3 regions of the Staphylococcus felis genome follow, and region 3 is predicted to be linked to each of the others. Evidence: predicted binding sites of a transcription regulator. Region 3 holds the regulator's gene; each other region holds the start of a gene.
What was found. Region 3 encodes CtsR, which represses protease genes until heat stress. Its sites were predicted from a motif close to ATGGTCAATAAAGGTCAAACA; they were not measured.
Positions count from the first base shown of each region.

Region 1: clpB (ATP-dependent chaperone ClpB) is a predicted target of CtsR. The motif match lies at 4,063-4,083, and genes of this name have one in related genera.
Region 2: clpP (ATP-dependent Clp endopeptidase proteolytic subunit ClpP) is a predicted target of CtsR. The motif match lies at 3,154-3,174, and genes of this name have one in related genera.

Region 1 is NZ_CP027770.1:1,412,291-1,418,640, reverse strand. It holds gene C7J90_RS06630 (YjzD family protein) at 1-6, shown strand, start outside; gene C7J90_RS06625 (5'-nucleotidase, lipoprotein e(P4) family) at 158-1,045, opposite strand; gene clpB (ATP-dependent chaperone ClpB) at 1,348-3,963, opposite strand; gene C7J90_RS06615 (metal-sulfur cluster assembly factor) at 4,168-4,476, opposite strand; gene C7J90_RS06610 (Cof-type HAD-IIB family hydrolase) at 4,587-5,405, shown strand; gene C7J90_RS06605 (CoA-disulfide reductase) at 5,430-6,350, shown strand, end outside.
Region 2 is NZ_CP027770.1:156,272-162,621, forward strand. It holds gene C7J90_RS00795 (M4 family metallopeptidase) at 1-484, shown strand, start outside; gene kynU (kynureninase) at 856-2,139, opposite strand; gene C7J90_RS00805 (cold-shock protein) at 2,508-2,708, opposite strand; tRNA gene C7J90_RS00810 (tRNA-Arg) at 3,000-3,071, opposite strand; gene clpP (ATP-dependent Clp endopeptidase proteolytic subunit ClpP) at 3,222-3,812, shown strand; gene C7J90_RS00820 (helix-turn-helix domain-containing protein) at 3,934-4,476, shown strand; gene C7J90_RS00825 (IS3 family transposase) at 4,500-5,345, shown strand; one part of gene C7J90_RS00830 (IS3 family transposase) at 5,597-5,843, shown strand; one part of gene C7J90_RS00830 (IS3 family transposase) at 5,843-6,350, shown strand, end outside.
Region 3 is NZ_CP027770.1:410,797-417,146, reverse strand. It holds gene pdxR (MocR-like pyridoxine biosynthesis transcription factor PdxR) at 1-835, opposite strand, end outside; gene pdxS (pyridoxal 5'-phosphate synthase lyase subunit PdxS) at 945-1,832, shown strand; gene pdxT (pyridoxal 5'-phosphate synthase glutaminase subunit PdxT) at 1,834-2,400, shown strand; gene C7J90_RS02045 (NupC/NupG family nucleoside CNT transporter) at 2,460-3,665, opposite strand; gene C7J90_RS02040 (CtsR family transcriptional regulator) at 3,827-4,288, shown strand; gene C7J90_RS02035 (UvrB/UvrC motif-containing protein) at 4,302-4,829, shown strand; gene C7J90_RS02030 (protein arginine kinase) at 4,822-5,826, shown strand; gene C7J90_RS02025 (ATP-dependent Clp protease ATP-binding subunit) at 5,842-6,350, shown strand, end outside.

The DNA.
Region 1 (6,350 bases), 1.0 Mb from region 3:
AAATAAGTTATATACTTAAAAATGACAACACGCTATTTTAGTGTGTTGTCATTTTTTAACATGATACGTTGATTCATTCAAACAATTGCAGACTTCCTGTCTAGAAAACCGTTATACAATGAATGAAGAACTTCTATAATTATCTAAATGTGACGGATTACACTTGATAATCTTGTACCTTTTGGCTTTTTGGATCAAAGAAATGAATAGATTCTTTTCTGAGTTGATCTTTTTGTGTTGCATCAATACTATAATCATTGTTGTATAATGTCGCTTCCCAACTGCCATACATTGGATTTGGGAAAATAATATATTTACTTCCAAATTCATCTTCGTGTTGTTTTAAGAAAGTGTCTCGTGCTTTTGCTGTAGGCTCAGAAGGTTCATCAAAATCTAATAAATTATCACCAAACAGCATCACCAAATTATATTGTGTACGCACTTGATTACGTCTTTCTGATTTACCATGTTCCCCTTCTTTTTTGAGTAACACGTGTTTAGAATTTGCTTGAGGTAATTTTTCTTTTTTCAAATTTTTAATCGTTGCATTTAAGTCTTTTTCATGTGAACGATCTGAAATATAAAAGATTTCTACATTATTTTTATGCGCATAATCTAAAAAGTCTTTAACACCATATACAGGCTCCGCTTGTGCAGAAGCAACCCACTCATGCCAACCTTCTGGAAATGTTTGTCCATATAATGCACTATACGCTTGATATGGTGAATTATCCAATACAGTTTCGTCGATGTCTAATGCGATTGCTAATTTCTTTCCACCTTTATGTTGCTTAATTTTTTGGCTCAAAGATTCTTTTGCTGCGTTATACCCTTGCGCATAAAGCGCCTTTGCTTCAGTAGAATTCTGATACCAAGATACACTCATTATATTTTGTTGACCAAGCGTTTGCTCTGCTGTTTGCATCGTACCTTGCGATTGCTCCGTAGCACTCTGCATTTCATCAGCTTGTACGGATTGAGCTAACGGTGCTGTTAATAGACTTGTTGCTATAAGTGTTGCTGATAGTTTTGCCCATTTGTGCATATTTTTTCACCTTTTTTCTATGTATTTAAAATCATGATAGATAGTATAGGAAGCGCCCCTATGATTCAATAAAAGCAAACATCCCTTCTCATAACATAAGACATGCGATTGATGAACTACTGTGACGTTACCATTCACTGCTTCTATCATTTTTATCATAAACATTTATTTATATAACATCAATATTTATTTGATATAAATATTTTCAACATCTATTTTTTAGTTATATATCATGATTAACTTTCATTAAAAAAGACGAGATGATTCCTTTTAAAAAGTTCATCTCGTCTAAATAGTATAGATTAAGCCTCTAGTGTTGGTTTTTCAATATCAAAAGCAATTTCGTTATCTTTTAAATAACCGTGTACTCGTGTGCCTTCAGGTAAATTGTCTTTAATCATCAATCTTGCTAATGGTGTTTCAACATGTCTTTGGACAAATCGTTTAAGTGGACGTGCTCCAAATTGTGGCTCATACGCTTCTCGACCCATCCAATTTTCTGCTTCTTCGGACATATCCAGTTGGATACGTTGATCCATTAAGCGCATATTTAAGTTAACTAAAATTTTATCGACAATCATTTGCATATCATCAATTGATAATGGACGGAATAGTACAATGTCATCCATACGGTTCAATATCTCTGGTTTAAAGTATGCATTTAAACTTTGCATCACTTTATTTTCAGTTTCTTCCGTAATAACACCTGTATCTTTCACATCTTCAAGTAATATTTGTGATCCAATATTACTTGTCATAATAATGATTGTATTTTTGAAATCAACACGACGCCCTTTAGAATCAGTCAAGCGACCTTCATCTAAAATTTGAAGCAAGACATTAAAGACATCTGAGTGCGCCTTTTCAATTTCATCTAATAAAATGACCGAGTATGGGTTACGTCGAACGGCTTCAGTCAGTTGTCCACCTTCGTCATGCCCTACATAACCAGGAGGGGCTCCAATTAAACGTGAGACTGAATGTTTTTCCATGTACTCACTCATATCAATACGTATCATATGCTTTTCAGAATCAAATAATGACGATGCCAATGACTTTGCCAGCTCTGTCTTTCCGACCCCCGTTGGTCCAAGGAATAAAAATGAACCAATTGGACGATTTGGATCTTTAATTCCTGCACGTGCGCGTACCACTGCATCAGACACTAAATCAACTGCGCGGTCTTGACCCACAACGCGTTCGTGTAAAATATCGGATAAATGTAGCAGTTTTTCACGCTCTGTTTCGACAAGTTTAGATACAGGAATTCCTGTCCATTGACTCACAATTTCACCGATTTCTTCATCTGTTACGACCTCTCGAATAATACGATCTGCTTTGTCGTCGCCTTGATCTTCTTGAAAAGCCGCTTCTAATGTTTTGAGTTCTTTTTCTAATTCAGGTATTTTTCCGTGTTGAAGTATAGCTGCTTTTTCAAGGTCGTAATTGTTCTCAGCATCTTCTAATGCTTTACGACTTTCGTCAAGTTCTGCACGTTTTTCTTGAACTTTAGCTATTTTTTCTTTTTCTTCTTCCACACGTGCTTGAAGTTGTGCTTGTTTCTCTTTTTCTTCAGCTAATTCTTCTTGAAGTTCTTTTAAACGGATACGGCTTGCTTCATCTGATTCTTTTTTCAAAGCATTTTCTTCGATTTCTAGTTGCATTACGCGGCGGTTTGCCTGATCCAATTCTGTTGGGTTTGAACCCATTTCTGTTCGAATCGTTGCCGAAGCTTGGTCTACAAGATCAATTGCTTTATCCGGTAAAAAACGATCCGTGATATAGCGGTCTGATAATTCTGCTGCAGCTACAAGTGCTCTATCTTGAATGCGTACACCGTGGTGCACTTCGTAACGTTCTTTCAAACCACGTAAAATTGAAATCGTATCCTCTATATTCGGCTCAGAAACGTTAACCTTTTGGAATCGACGCTCTAATGCTGAATCTTTTTCGATATATTCACGATACTCATTTAATGTTGTTGCGCCGATACAGTGCAATTCACCCCGCGCTAGCATGGGTTTTAGCATATTGCCAGCGTCCATGGCACCATCCGTTTTACCTGCTCCTACTAACATGTGAATTTCATCAATAAACAGTAAAATGCGACCATCTGATTCTTTGACTTCTTTTAAAACGGCTTTAAGACGTTCTTCAAATTCACCTCGGTACTTAGCTCCAGCGACAAGCGCACTTAAATCAAGCTCAAATACTGTTTTATCTAACAATGACTCTGGGACGTCTTTTTTGACTATACGTTGTGCAAGCCCTTCTACAATGGCTGTTTTACCAACACCTGGTTCTCCAATTAAGACGGGGTTATTTTTCGTTTTTCGACTTAATATACGTATTGTATTTCTGATTTCTTCATCTCGCCCAATAACTGGATCCATATTTCCTTTACGCACTTCTTCGACTAAATCTCTTCCGTATTTAGACAGTGCTTCATAGTTCACTTCAGGGTTTTGTGTTGTCACATGATTCCCTCCTCTTAATTTTTTAATCACTTCGATGATAACTTCTTTTTTATTTTGTACAAATTGTTGTGTCGTTGAATCGACATCAATAGCAGCACGAACGATATGCTCCATTGAAATAAACTCATCTTCATATGATTTCATATATGACTCAGCTTTATTAAACAGCTGATGTGTCTGAGATGATACGTATTGTCCATATTGAACATTATCCCCTTTAACAGTTGGATAATTTTTAAGTTTATTTTCATATGCATCTTTTAAGGCATTTGTATCTACGTTCGCGCGTTCTAAAATGATTTGATATAAACTATCTGTTTCTTCAAGGACTGCTTTTAGAACAGCCTCTACTTCAACGTTTGTTAACTTATAATCTTTAGTATATTCAATTGCTTTTTGAAGTGCGTTTTGAATAGAATGTGTCATTTGATTAATATTCAAAAGGCCTCACTCCTTACATTGATAAAATGATTTTTTGACTTTGACTTTCTTTGACTATATTAATAGTATAAACGCTAAACAGGAATATTTCAATAGTTGTGTTTGACTTTCTTTGACTTTTTTTATTTTGGTGCATAGATATTTTCTAATGAAAAGAGGAACATTGATATCACTACATCAACATTCCTCAAATCATACCTTTATTTAATTAACACCTAATGCAATTTTTGCATAACGTGACATCATATCTTTATTCCAAGGTGGATTCCAAACGATATTGACTTCAGTATCTTTAATCTCTGGTAATTCACCTAATGCTGTTTTGACTTGATCGACAATTTGTGGCCCTAATGGACAACCAATAGAAGTTAAAGTCATTTCAACTGTACATAATCCATCATCATCTAAATCCACTTTATATACAAGACCTAAATTAACGATATCTATACCTAATTCAGGGTCAATAACATTTTCTAATGCACCTAAAATACTATCTTTTAACGCCTCTTCCATACTTTTCACCTCTTTGAAAACTTACTAACATCAATATATCAAAATCAACACAGTTGTACAATAAAATGCTATGATATGGGTACACAGACAGTTGTATTAAGGAGAGTCACATGAAAAAGTATTTAATTTGTTTAGATTTAGATGGGACATTATTAGATGATACTAAAGAAATCCCTCAATATACATTTAAAGTTTTAACAGCGTTACAAAACCAAGGTCATATATTAATGATTACAACAGGAAGACCTTACCGTGCAAGTAGACGTTACTATGAAGAATTGAACATGCACTCCCCTGTCATTAACTTTAATGGCGCATACATTCATCACCCGCTGGACTCCAATTTCAAAGTATTACATGAACAATTGGATCAATCTTTATCGTATAGTATCCTTGAAACTTTAAAGAAAATGAATGTTAAAAATATTATTGCTGAAGTGATGGATTGTGTCTATATCGATAAGCCTGACCCACGGCTATTTGATGGCTTTAGTGTCGGCAATCCTAAAACTGAAGTTGGCGATTTACGCTATATTTTAAAAGAAGACCCTACGAGTATTCTGATTGAAGCCGAAGAGTATATGATTCCTAGAGTTAAACAAGCTTTAACACGTTTTTATGCCGAAAACATTGAACATCGTCGTTGGGGTGCACCGTTTCCAGTCATAGAAATTGTCAAAAAAGGCATTAGTAAAGCAACTGGTATTGATTACGTACGTCACTACCTTGATATTGAGCGTGATGCTATTATTGCTTTTGGCGATGAAGATAATGACCTTGAAATGATAAAATATGCGAAATACGGCATAGCTATGGGAAATGCGATTGATGAATTAAAACACGTTGCCCACTCATGCACGCTTTCAAATAATGAGGATGGCATAGGAGTGTATCTAAACGAATTTTTCAATCTTAATATACCAAAATAAACAAACTAAAGGAGCATTGTTGATATGACGAGAAAAATAATTATCGTTGGTGCAGTAGCTGGTGGTGCCACATGTGCAAGTCAAATTCGACGATTAGATTCATCAAGCGAGATTACAGTTTATGACAAAGGAGCCTTTATGAGTTTTGCAAATTGTGGCTTACCTTATTATTTAGGCAATGTGGTCAAAGAACGTGATGATTTATTACCAGAGACACCCGAATCCTTTAAATCCAATCGTAATATTAATGTTAAATTAAAACATGAGGTCATCGCAATCGATAGTAAAAATCAAACCGTTACAATTCATAACCATGAAAATGGTCATACATTTAAGGATGCCTATGATGTTTTAGTATTGAGTCCAGGTGCACGTGCACGTCAACTTAATTTTGATTCGTCACGACTTTTTACATTACGTAATATGGAAGATACTGATCAAATTGAATCTTTTATTGAGGCGCACCAAGTTAACGATGTACTTGTGGTTGGGGCTGGTTATATCAGTTTAGAAGTCGTTGAAAATATGTATGAGCGCGGATTAAATCCTACTTTGATTCATCGTTCTGAATCCATCAATAAACTTATGGATCAAGATATGAATGCGGTCATCTTTGACGCATTGAAATCACATCAGATTTCTTACCGTTTGAATGAAGAGATTAAATCTATCAATGATAAAGAGGTCACTTTTACATCAGGGTTAGTAGAATCTTATGACTTAATTATCACAGGTGTGGGTGTTATTCCGAATTCAGAGTTTATACAAGATTCTGGTGTCAATATAAACGACCAAGGTTATATTCCAGTAAATGATCATTTTCAAACTAACATTCCTAACATCTATGCTATTGGTGATATTACAACACATCATTATCGTCATGTTGATTTACCAACGCATGTCCCTCTCGCTTGGGGTGCTCATCGTGCTGCAAGTATTGTCGCG
Region 2 (6,350 bases), 250 kb from region 3:
TATTGCACATGAATTAACGCATGGTATTACACAAGAAACAGCAAATCTTGATTATAATAATCAACCAGGTGCACTCAATGAGAGCTTCTCTGATGTATTCGCGTATTTTATTGACTTTGAGGATACTTTGATTGGAGAAGATATTTATAAATATCCATCTCCAAAAAAAGCGCTCAGAAGTATGGAAAATCCAACGTTATATAACCAGCCCGCACATATGAATCAATACGTACGAACAAATCAAGATTCAGGCGGCGTTCATGCCAATTCAGGTATTCCTAACAAAGCCGCATACTTAACAACTCAAAAATTAGGCAAATCCAAGGCGGAGCAGATATACTACCGTGCACTTACAAATTATATTACCTCAAACGCACAGTTTATTGATGCTAAGCATGCCTTGGAACAATCAGCGCTTGATTTATATGGTCAAGAAGCAAAACAAGCTGTTACAGCTTCATGGGATGCAGTCGGTGTTAAATAGTCAGTATAATGTTATGTCTTAATTTCCTTTAAACATAATCGTCTGTCATAATAATCGAGCAGATATATGACCGTTATTTGACCATTCTATCACTCGGTATACTTACACTTCCTTATACGAGAGCCCATGCGTAAACAAAACAAACGCTACAAGGTGGATTCATAATGTAGTCCATACTTGTAGCGTCTTTTTGTTGCGATAACGCTATCATTCTTTCTTAACTTCTTGAATGATGACGATACTTCTTGCGAGTCTAATCATCGCGTTGCACTATCGTAGCCTATTATTGAACATTTTATATTTTGTTCCAAGCTTTATCCAATGTTTAAAGATAAGCTGTCTGGTTCTAATTATGTGGTCACGTCCTTTAATTAAGTCACTAATCCTCGATGGTTGCTGTAATTTTTATATTTCTCATTTTTAACACTATCTAACAATATTTGAATGACCTTATAAACATCTATATATGAGTTGTATAGGGCTACTGGCGCCATTCTTATGATATTGGGTTCTCTAAAATCTACTGTAACTTTTGAGTCCTTAAGTACTTGAGAAATTCTATAGGCCTCTTCATGTATTAGACAAACGTGTCCTCCACGATTTTCTGATTCTCTTGGATTGCCTATAGTAAACCCGTACTTTGATAGTGTTTCATCGGTTAAATACATCATATAATCAGTCATTTTTAAGGATTTTTTTCTTATCTCTTCAATTCCAACTTTTTCAAATATACTTAACGCCCCTTCTAAAGGAGCCATCGAGAGTAGACTAGGCGTTCCTATTTGCCAACCTGATGCATTTTTTTCATGCTCGAATTGATTTTTGAGTTGAAATTGCGTTTCATTTTTATTTCCAAACCAACCTGACAATCCCGGTGTTTTATCAAAGTGTCGTTGATTGATATATAGTCCTGCTATCGATCCAGGGCCACCATTTAAATACTTATATGTACACCATACTGCAAAGTCTGGAGATATGGATTCAAAATTGATTGGTATCGCACCTATAGCATGACAAAGATCCCATCCTATTAAAATATTTCTTTTCTTAGCTTCTTTTGTCACCTTATTAATATCTAAAATTTGCGAATTACTATAAAGTACCAATGGCAAAAACACAAGTGCAACATCATCTGTCATGGCATCAATGATATCATCTTCATAAATAAATTGACCATCACGACTTTTGACTAATTTAACTGCATCTTTAGGATCCAGTCCTTTTAATTGAACTTGACTATCAATGGCATATTTATCTGTTGGAAAATTAAGATCATCAATTAATATCTTATATTTAGAATGCGTAGGTTTATACAGCGTGCTAATGGCTTGATGTATATTAGATGTTGTACTTCCAACTATCGCTACCTCTTCAGGCATAGCACCAACTAGCGGAGCCATTTTTGCAGCTAGATTGTTCGAATAGTTGAAATACTTATTATTTTTTATATTCCATAACCCTACACATTCCTTTTTCCATATTTCAAGTATTTCATCTAAAGTTTCACTAGCTTCCTTTGATTTAAGACCTAGAGAGTTGCCACACATATATATTTCTTCTTCATTTATAAAAAAATGCTCTCTCCATTTACCTAATGGATCTATTTTGTCTAGATGAATTGCATATAGCTCATTTTTCTCAAATTTATAGTGCATCGTTATAGCTCCTCAAAAAACTTTTATATTAGTAAAGCGTTATAATAAATCAAAATGTTTATTTTAAATGGGTTTAATATCATAAATATTTGTAAATACCACCTACCATTCTACAATAACTATCGCTCCGAACAATACTAAACGATCCATTTCTCTCCAATTGAAGTATATTAATATTTATATATCAACTTCCTTCGCATTATTTTGCAAGTGATTTTTATTATTATACGCGAGGGTTTTCATTTTTTGAAATAATATATAAAAAGAATCGATTAAGTAAAATGATTTTACTTAACCGATTCTTTGTTTTAGCTAGTCATTATGTCCTAGCTTCATCTATATAGTTATATATTCAGTACGTTTTTAAATTACATTTTAACAACGTTAGACGCTTGATCACCACGGTCACCTTGAACGATGTCAAAGTCAACGTTTTGACCTTCTTCTAAAGTTTTGTATCCATCGCCAACGATAGCTGAGAAGTGCACGAATACATCGTCCCCATCTTGACGCTCGATAAATCCAAAACCTTTTTCTGCGTTAAACCATTTTACTGTTCCACTATACATAAGAATACCTCCATGTGCGAATTGCACGTTATATTTGTAAATAAATGCTTTAATCAAAAGGAGTTATTCTTAAAATAAACTACAATTTAATTCTCGAGCTTTAAATACTATAACCATCACTATACGCTCATATGGGTCTTTTGTAAAGTAAAATCTGTCGTTTATAAACATTCAACTTATTTATTGCCTCATCTTTGCTAAAAAAAATTGCGTGTTGTCCCATTAAAAACATCACACAATAAAGTTCTAATCAATTCGAAACATTTTTAAACACACTAAAAAACTAAATAGCCCCCTCGAGAGGAATCGAACCTCTATTATAAGAACCGGAATCTTACGTGTTATCCATTACACTACGAGGGGTGAATTTAAAAACTAACATTTATTTTATCGCGCAATTTATCATTGGTCAAATATTGAAATAATCTTTATTTGTAAGCATAATTTTTTGACCATTTTTGACTTTTAAGTTAAAATAAACTCATACAAAAGATATTTAGGAGGAAATCTAATATGAATTTAATTCCTACAGTTATTGAAACAACTAATCGCGGAGAGCGCGCATATGATATTTATTCACGTTTATTAAAAGACCGTATTATTATGTTAGGCTCTGCAATTGATGACAACGTTGCAAATTCTATCGTATCACAACTTTTATTTTTACAAGCACAAGATGCCGAGAAAGACATCTATCTCTACATTAACTCACCAGGTGGCAGTGTCACGGCAGGCTTTGCAATTTATGATACGATTCAACATATTAAACCTGATGTTCAAACCATCTGTATTGGAATGGCCGCTTCAATGGGATCATTCTTATTAGCTGCTGGTACTAAAGGTAAACGTTTTGCTTTACCAAATGCTGAAGTTATGATTCACCAACCACTTGGTGGCGCTCAAGGGCAAGCAACTGAAATTGAAATTGCTGCAAACCACATCCTAAAAACACGTGCGAAATTAAACAAAATTTTATCTGAACGTACAGGTCAACCGATTGAAAAAATCGAAAAGGACACAGATCGTGATAACTTCTTAACAGCAGAAGAAGCCAAAGAATATGGCTTAATCGATGAAGTGATGGAACCCGAACATTTATCATAATGATAGATAAAGCGTCTGGGACATCAATCCCAAAATAACAGCGTAGAGATGATTCATGATTGAATCTGATGTGCACCCCAAAAGTTGGACTAAAAAATCTAACTTTATGGGGTGCATTTTTATGGGTAAACATTATAAATTTGAAATCAAGTTAAAAATAGTTCAGGAATATTTAAATAGTAGTTTAGGATATGAGAAATTAGCTAAAAAATATAGTATATCTCATTATTCTATACTTCAAAGATGGGTTAACCAGTATTTGGAATTTGGACCAAAAGGATTAGATAAAAAATTGCAGAATAAAGAATATACTAGAGATTTTAAAGTATCTGTTTTAAGATTTAGACAAGAAAATAAATTGTCTTATCGAGAAACAGCCAATCACTTTAAAATTTCTAATCCAGCTATGTTAGCCGTTTGGCAGCGTAAATTTAATGAAGAAGGTATTCTCGGTTTAGACAATAAACAGAGAGGACGTCCTTCTAAAATGAAAAGAAAGCAGACAAAAGTTAAACCAGATAATCATTTACCATTAAAAGAAGATGAACGCGAAGAATTAGAAAGACTTAGAAATGAAAATGAAATGTTGAAAGCAGGTATCGCTTATCAAAAAAAGTTACAACGCTTGACCCAACATTACGGAAGCAAACATCCGAAAAAGTAAAGGTCATTAAAGAATTACATGAAATGTATCAATTTGGGTTAAGCCTTCTGTTTGAAGTTACAGAAATAGCTAAATCCGTGTACTACTACTGGCTTGAACGTTTCAAAAAACCTAAAAAAGATATAGATATAGTTGAATCTATTAAGCAAATTTGTAAAGAAAGTGATTATACTTATGGTTATCGTCGAGTTACTCAAGCATTGGCTAATAAAGGAATGACAGTCAATCATAAGAAAGTAAGACGAATTATGAAAGAACACCATTTAACATGTACGAAATTTAAGCATAAAACAAGAAAATACAATTCTTATAGAGGAACTATAGGTAAAGTAGCTAAAAATATATTAAAACGTCGTTTTAATACAGATCGACCTTATCAAAAAGTGGTTACAGACATTACAGAATTTAAATTACGCGATGGAACAAAGGCCTATTTATCACCTTTTATGGACTTATATAACTTGGAAATCTTAAGTTATCGTATATCAAAGCGTCCTACTATAGATATTGTTATTGAACCTTTAACTGAATTACTAGCAATGAGACCGCAACTTTTTTATCGAATGACAATTCATTCAGATCAAGGATGGCATTATCAAAATAGAAACTATATTGAGTCATTAAAAGAACATGATGTATTTCAAAGTATGTCTAGAAAAGGCAATTGCTTAGATAATGCCTCAATGGAAAACTTCTTTGGGTTATTAAAGCAAGAAATGTATTATGGACAATCATTTGAAACATTCCAAGAATTAGAACAATCAATTCAAAAATATATCAATTTTTATAACAATACAAGAATTAAAGCAAAATTAAAAGGCTTGTCTCCTACACAATATAGGAAACAAACCTTTGAAATTGTATACTAAACCAAAGTACAACTTTTGGGGTTCAGTACAATCATCTCTACGCTTTTCTTTTATCAATCATTCGTATTGTTTGGGCTCTCAGTCAAATTGGACTGGTCGCATTAAATTAAGGCGTTATGCAATAATGGATTGCTTAACGCCTTTTTCGTTGTGTGATCATAAAGTCTTGAACATTAATTGAATCGTCTACACTTAGTTGGACAAATTCTATGAGAATAGATATTGTTAAATTAAGAAAGTAGGCGATTTTTATGACAAGAGAAAGAAGAACTTTTAGTCCTGAATTTAAATTACAAATGGTAAAGCTTTATGAAAATGGTAAGCCTAGAAATGAAATTGCTCGTGAATATGATTTAACACCTTCGGCGTTAGGGAAATGGATTAAGCAACATCAAAATACTGGTTCATTTAACCATCAAGATAACTTAACTAATGAAGAAAAAGAACTAAGAAAATTACGTAAAGAAAATCAACAATTGAAAATGGAAAATGATATTTTAAAGCAAGCAGCGCTGATCATGGGACGAAAATAGATGTCATTCGAAAGAATGCCAATAAATATTCAGTATCAGCAATGTGCAAAGTCCTGCAAATCTCTAGAAGTAGTTACTATTACGAAATTAACAAATCACCCAACGTTGAAAAAGATGATCGAGATAAGGAAATTAGCGATAAAATTATCGAGATTTTCAATTCTAATCGCAAATGTTTTGGAACAAGAAGGATTAAAAATGAACTTATCAAAAATGGTTTAAATGTCTCAAGACGACGTATAGGACGCATTATGAAAGCAAATAAATTAGTATCTTCTTATACGACATCGAAGTATAAATCATTTCCTTCTCGCTCAAGTGAACGCGAAATCAATAATGAATTAAATCAAAGTTTCAATAGAAAAGAACCATTGGAAGTTCTTGTCAGTGATTTGACATATGTAAAAGTGGCTGGAAAATGGCATTACATATGTTTATTTATTGATCTTTTTAACCGTGAGATTGTTGGGCA
Region 3 (6,350 bases):
CAATAATAAAGCGACGTAAATCTTGACTTGCCCACTTTAAAAGTTGAACACGCTTTTTTAATTTCATTGTGGCACCTGTCGGGAATTGATGACTTGGTGTGATATAAAGTATATTTTGCTTTAAAGCATCTATATTTTGAATATCAATCCCATCTCCACATACAGGTAAAAAGTCATAAGTAATGTGTTTACGCTTAAGCAATTGACGTACTTGCCGGTAAATAGGGTCCTCTAAGATGAATTGATGACGTTTTGGTAAAATATCGGTAATAATTGATAAAAGTTGCTCAGTAGAAGAAGCAATAACGATTTGATCAGGCGTTGATTGGACGCCACGGCTGTGAAAAAGATATTGATTAATTTGAAAACGTAAACGGTAATCGCCTTGAATGTGTCCAGTTTCAACTAAATCATATTGTAAGTCTTCAAAGGACTCTTTAGCATATTTGCGAAATTGTTCAAATGGGAAATGGCTTTTATCGATAGCGCCCAATTGAAAACGATAACGTGGCGTACGCTCTTGTTGACTTTCAAGAGGACTCACACTTTTGGAATCATCGGGTTTAGATAAAACGAAAGGTAAGGATTCGATATCACTCACATAATAGCCTGATTTAGGTTTGCTAAAGATAAAACCTTCATCTATAAGGAGTGCATATGCATTTTCAATTGTTGTTTGACTCATTGATAAGTAATGACTAAGTTGACGTTTAGATGGTAATTTTTCACCTTCATGAATAGTCCCATTGATAATATGCTCTTTAATCTTTTCATATAGCTGAATATATATAGGCTGATGATTTGATTTTTGAATATTAAACATTAACATTTCCATTGATAATCCCTCAAACTGACCACTAGATTTTTGATGTTTTTGACACTTTTAACAGTTCAGATATTAGTATAATCTACTAGTGTAAATAATTAAAGGGGGCTTATTAATAATGTCAAAACAAGTTGGATCAGATCGTGTCAAAAGAGGAATGGCAGAAATGCAAAAAGGCGGCGTAATTATGGATGTCGTCAATGCAGAGCAAGCTAAAATCGCTGAAGAAGCAGGAGCGGTTGCAGTCATGGCTTTAGAACGTGTACCCTCAGATATCCGTAAAGCTGGAGGAGTAGCACGTGCATGTAGTCCTAAAATTGTAGAAGAAGTCATGAACGCCGTATCTATTCCAGTCATGGCGAAATGTCGTATAGGTCATATTACAGAAGCAAGAGTATTAGAGGCAATGGGTGTGGACTATATCGATGAATCAGAAGTATTAACACCAGCGGATGAAGTGTTTCATTTGAAAAAAAGTGACTACACTGTTCCATTCGTATGTGGTTGCCGTAATTTAGGTGAAGCGGCGCGTCGTATTGGAGAAGGTGCAGCAATGTTACGTACGAAAGGTGAACCTGGTACTGGAAATATTGTTGAGGCTGTTCGTCATATTCGTCAAGTGAATCAGGAAGTGAATCGTATTACTGTCATGAGTGATGATGAATTAATGACAGAGGCGAAAAACTTAGGTGCGCCGTATGATATTTTAAAAGATATTAAAAAGCATGGTCGTTTGCCAGTGGTTAACTTTGCAGCAGGTGGTGTTGCGACACCTCAAGATGCAGCTTTAATGATGGAATTAGGTGCGGATGGCGTCTTTGTAGGATCAGGTATTTTTAAATCAGAAGATCCAGAAACATTTGCAAAAGCAATAGTACAAGCGACAACACACTATCAAGATTATGAGTTTATTGGTAAGCTCGCTAAAGAATTAGGAACAGCGATGAAAGGATTAGATATTAATCAACTTTCTTTAGAAGAACGTATGCAAGAGCGTGGTTGGTAAGATGAAGATAGGTGTACTAGCATTACAAGGTGCTGTTCGTGAACATATTAGACATATCGAAGAAAGTGGTCACGAAGGCGTTTATATTAAAAAGATTGAACAACTTGAGGAAATTGATGGATTAATCATTCCTGGTGGTGAATCGACAACATTACGTCGATTAATGGATTTATATGGATTTAAAAAGGCACTTCAGCAATCTGATTTACCGATGTTTGGCACATGTGCAGGTTTAATAGTGCTTGCGAAGGATATTGTAGGCGAAGAAGGATATCTTCAAAAGTTAGATATTACAGTGGAACGTAATTCATTTGGGCGCCAAGTGGATAGTTTCGAAGCAGATTTAAACATTAAAGGTATTCAGCAATCTGTCGAAGGTGTATTTATACGCGCACCACACATTCAATCTGTTGAACCTGCTGTTGAGGTACTAGGCGAAATTGATGGAAAAATCATCGCTGTTCGTCAAGACCAATATTTAGGTGTTTCTTTTCATCCCGAATTAACAGATGACTACAGTATCATTAATTATTTTATTCACAACGTGGTTGCACCTTCAAAAAAATGATATCGAAAAGAGGTTGTGAGAAAGCAGTTTTACTTTCTCACAACCTCTTCTTTTAGTGTTTATAAGAAAAAGCCAGCGATTGTTGCAGAAATAAATGAAACAAGTGTTGCACCGAATAACAATTTAATGCCAAAGCGGGCAACAATGTCACCTTTTTCATCGTTTAATGATTTAATGGCACCTGAGATAATCCCAATTGAACTAAAGTTTGCAAATGAGACTAAGAAAACTGAAACGACACCCATTGCACGTTCGGATAAACCATCTACTTTGCCAAGTTCAGTCATTGCAACAAACTCATTTGATAATAGTTTTGTAGCCATAATTGAACCGGCATCTACTGCGTCACTCCACGGAATACCTGTTAAAAAGGCAAGAGGCGCAAAAACAAATCCGATGAGTGTTTGGAAGTTCCAATTAATAGCACCACCAGATGCTAAATTAAATAATCCACCTACAAGACCGTTTAATAGCGCAATTAATGCGATGTATCCGATAAGCATTGCACCGACGATTACAGCGACTTTAAAACCATCAAGTATATACTCCCCAAGCATTTCAAAGAAAGATTGTCTTTTTTTATCTTCTGAGATCAAAAGCTTATCGTCTTCTTCATTTACTTTGTATGGATTGATAATTGAAGCGATGATAAAACCGCCGAATAAGTTAAGTACCACTGCTGTTACAACATATTTTGGTTCTACTAGTGTAAAGTAAGCACCAATAATTGATGCCGATACCGTTGACATTGCTGAAGCAGTTAATGTGTACAGACGATGCTTCGGTATGTAAGGTAATTGTTTTTTTAATGAAATAAATACTTCAGATTGTCCTAAAATGGCAGAAGCTACGGCATTGTAAGACTCTAAGCGCCCCATACCATTAATTTTAGAAATTAAAAAGCCTAGTACATTGATGATTAACGGTAAAATTCTTAAGTATTGTAAAATCCCGATTAAAGCTGAAATGAAAACGATAGGTAATAATACACTTAAGAAGAAAGACATAGCACCTTCGTTAACCATTCCCCCAAAAACAAAATCAACACCTACTGCGGCTTGTTTTAATAAATAACCAAAACCTGTGGCAATGCCTCCTACAATCTTAATCCCAATTGTTGTTTTTAGTAGGAAGTAAGCCAGCACAAGTTGGATTACAAGCATAATGCCAATATATTTCCAACGTACATTTTTCTTATCAGAACTTGCGGCTAATGCAAGTGCTAAGAAGAAGATAATTCCAATAATCCCAATTAAAATATGCATCTATCTCACACCTTTTTTTAATTTAAATGCTCACTAAGAATATGATACACCAAAAGTAGAATCAGTAACACAATAAATTGATGAAAAGAAAATCAAATTGTTTGAAAAAGGTCAAAGTTGGTCATATAATATAGTCAAAGATGGTCAAAAGGGGTGATAACATGCATAATATGTCTGACATCATAGAGCAGTATATTAAGCAACTTTTTGAAGAAGCTAAAGACGATGTTGTAGAAATTCAGCGCGCTAACATTGCCCAGCGTTTTGATTGTGTACCATCTCAGTTGAATTATGTCATCAAAACACGATTTACAAACGAACATGGCTATGAAATTGAAAGTAAACGTGGTGGCGGAGGATATATTCGCATCACTAAAATAGAGACAAAAAATCACGCTGATTATATTAAGCGTTTGATGGGACTGATTGGTACATCGATTTCTCAACAGCAAGCATACTATATTATTGATGGTTTATTTGAAAATAATTTGATTACTGAGCGTGAAGCAAAAATGATTTCTGCTGTAATCGATAGAGAAACATTAAAAATGGATGTAGCAGCAAGGGATATTATACGCGCTAACATTCTTAAAAGACTATTACCGGTCATTAATTATTACTAGAAGGTGATGTGCTATGTATAGCGATAAGCAAAAACTTGACCAACGTAATCTCAATGAAGAAAAACGACCACATGTCGGTTTGTTTCACGAGTCTATGAATAATCACGCTGAAGAAAATTGGCATGAAGGTGATGATGTAGAGGGCACATTTGTCATTAAACAAATCCTTCAACATCTTGCAGCAAAGCATGGTATTAATGTTGATCAAGTTGTATATCGCGAAGAAAAACGCTGTCCAACTTGTCAAATGACATTAAAAGATATTGCGCATGTTGGCAAATTCGGATGTCATGATTGTTATCAAACATTTAAAGATGATGTGTACGATATCGTTAGGCGTGTTCAAGGTGGACATACGGAGCATTCAGGTAAATGCCCTAAATCGTCACAGCAAAAGCGAGCATTAAAAAAGCAAATCGATGAAAAGCGAGCACGACTCGATGTACTTGTGTCTCAGCAAGAATTTGAACAAGCAGCTGTTGTTCGTGACGAAATCAAAGCGCTAGAACAACAGAGTGAGGAGTTGAAACGTGATGTCTGAGGAACTTAACCAACCTATTGGACAATGGATGCAAAACGCAACAACTCAACCTGTTATCATGTCGTCGCGTATTAGACTTGCACGTAATCTCGAAAATCATGTACATCCTCTGATGTTTTCAAATGAAGAAGAAGGTTACCGAGTGGTGAATGAAGTTCAAGATGCATTGCCAGATTTAAAAGTGATTCGTTTAGATGAATTGGATCAACAAAGCAAATATAAATTAGTTGCAAAGCATTTGATTAGTCCGGAGCTCACAAAGCAACCAGCATCTGCAGTGTTACTGAATGATGATGAATCTATCAGTATTATGGTTAATGAAGAAGATCATGTCAGAATTCAAGCAATGGGGACAGACTTATCACTTAGTACACTTTTTGAAAGAGCTTCAGAAGTTGATGATCAGCTTGATGTGCATACAGATATTAGCTATGACGAAGAACTGGGTTATCTCACTACATGTCCGACAAATGTTGGGACAGGAATGAGAGCAAGTGTGATGTTGCATTTACCTGGTTTATCCATTATGAAGAGGATGAATCGTATCGCACAGACAATCAATCGTTTTGGATTTACGATTCGCGGTATTTACGGCGAAGGATCTCAAGTCTATGGACATGTGTATCAAGTATCCAATCAGCTGACGTTAGGTAAGAGTGAACAAGAAATCATAGATGCATTAACAGAACTAGTCCAACAAATTATTAATGAAGAGTTAGAGTTGCGCGAACGCTTACACGAGCACAAAACAGTCGAAACACTCGACCGTGTTTATCGTTCACTTGGTATTTTAAAGTATAGTCATCTCATATCAGTAGAAGAAGCGTCTTATCGATTAAGCGACATCAAACTGGGTATTGATTTAGGGATTATTGAAATAGATGATTTTAATTTTAATGAGTTGATTATTGCTATACAGTCCCCATTTTTAATAGATGAAACTGAAGAACATTCAATTGAAGAAAAAAGAGCTGAAATTTTAAGAAGATATATATAATTAGGAGGTTAATATATGTTATTTGGTAGACTTACAGAACGTGCACAACGTGTTTTAGCCCATGCACAAGAAGAGGCAATCCGTTTAAACCATTCCAATATTGGAACAGAACATTTACTACTAGGACTTATGAAAGAACCAGAAGGCATTGCTGCAAAAGTGCTTGAGAGTTTTGATATTACAGAAGACAAAGTAGTAGCAGAAGTTGAAAAGTTAATCGGTCACGGTCAAGATCACGTAGGTGCGTTGCATTATACACCACGTGCGAAGAAGGTCATTGAACTCTCAATGGATGAAGCGCGAAAATTACAACACAACTTTGTAGGAACAGAACACATTTTATTAGGTTTAATTCGTGAAAATGAAGGTGTGGCAGCACGTGTGTTTGCTAACTTAGATTTGAACATTACAAAAGCGAGAGCACAAGTGGTCAAAGCGCTTGGAAGTCCAGAATCTGCGAATAAAGCAGGTCAAACGAATAAAGCCAATAGCACGCCGACGTTAGATAGCTTAGCAAGAGATTT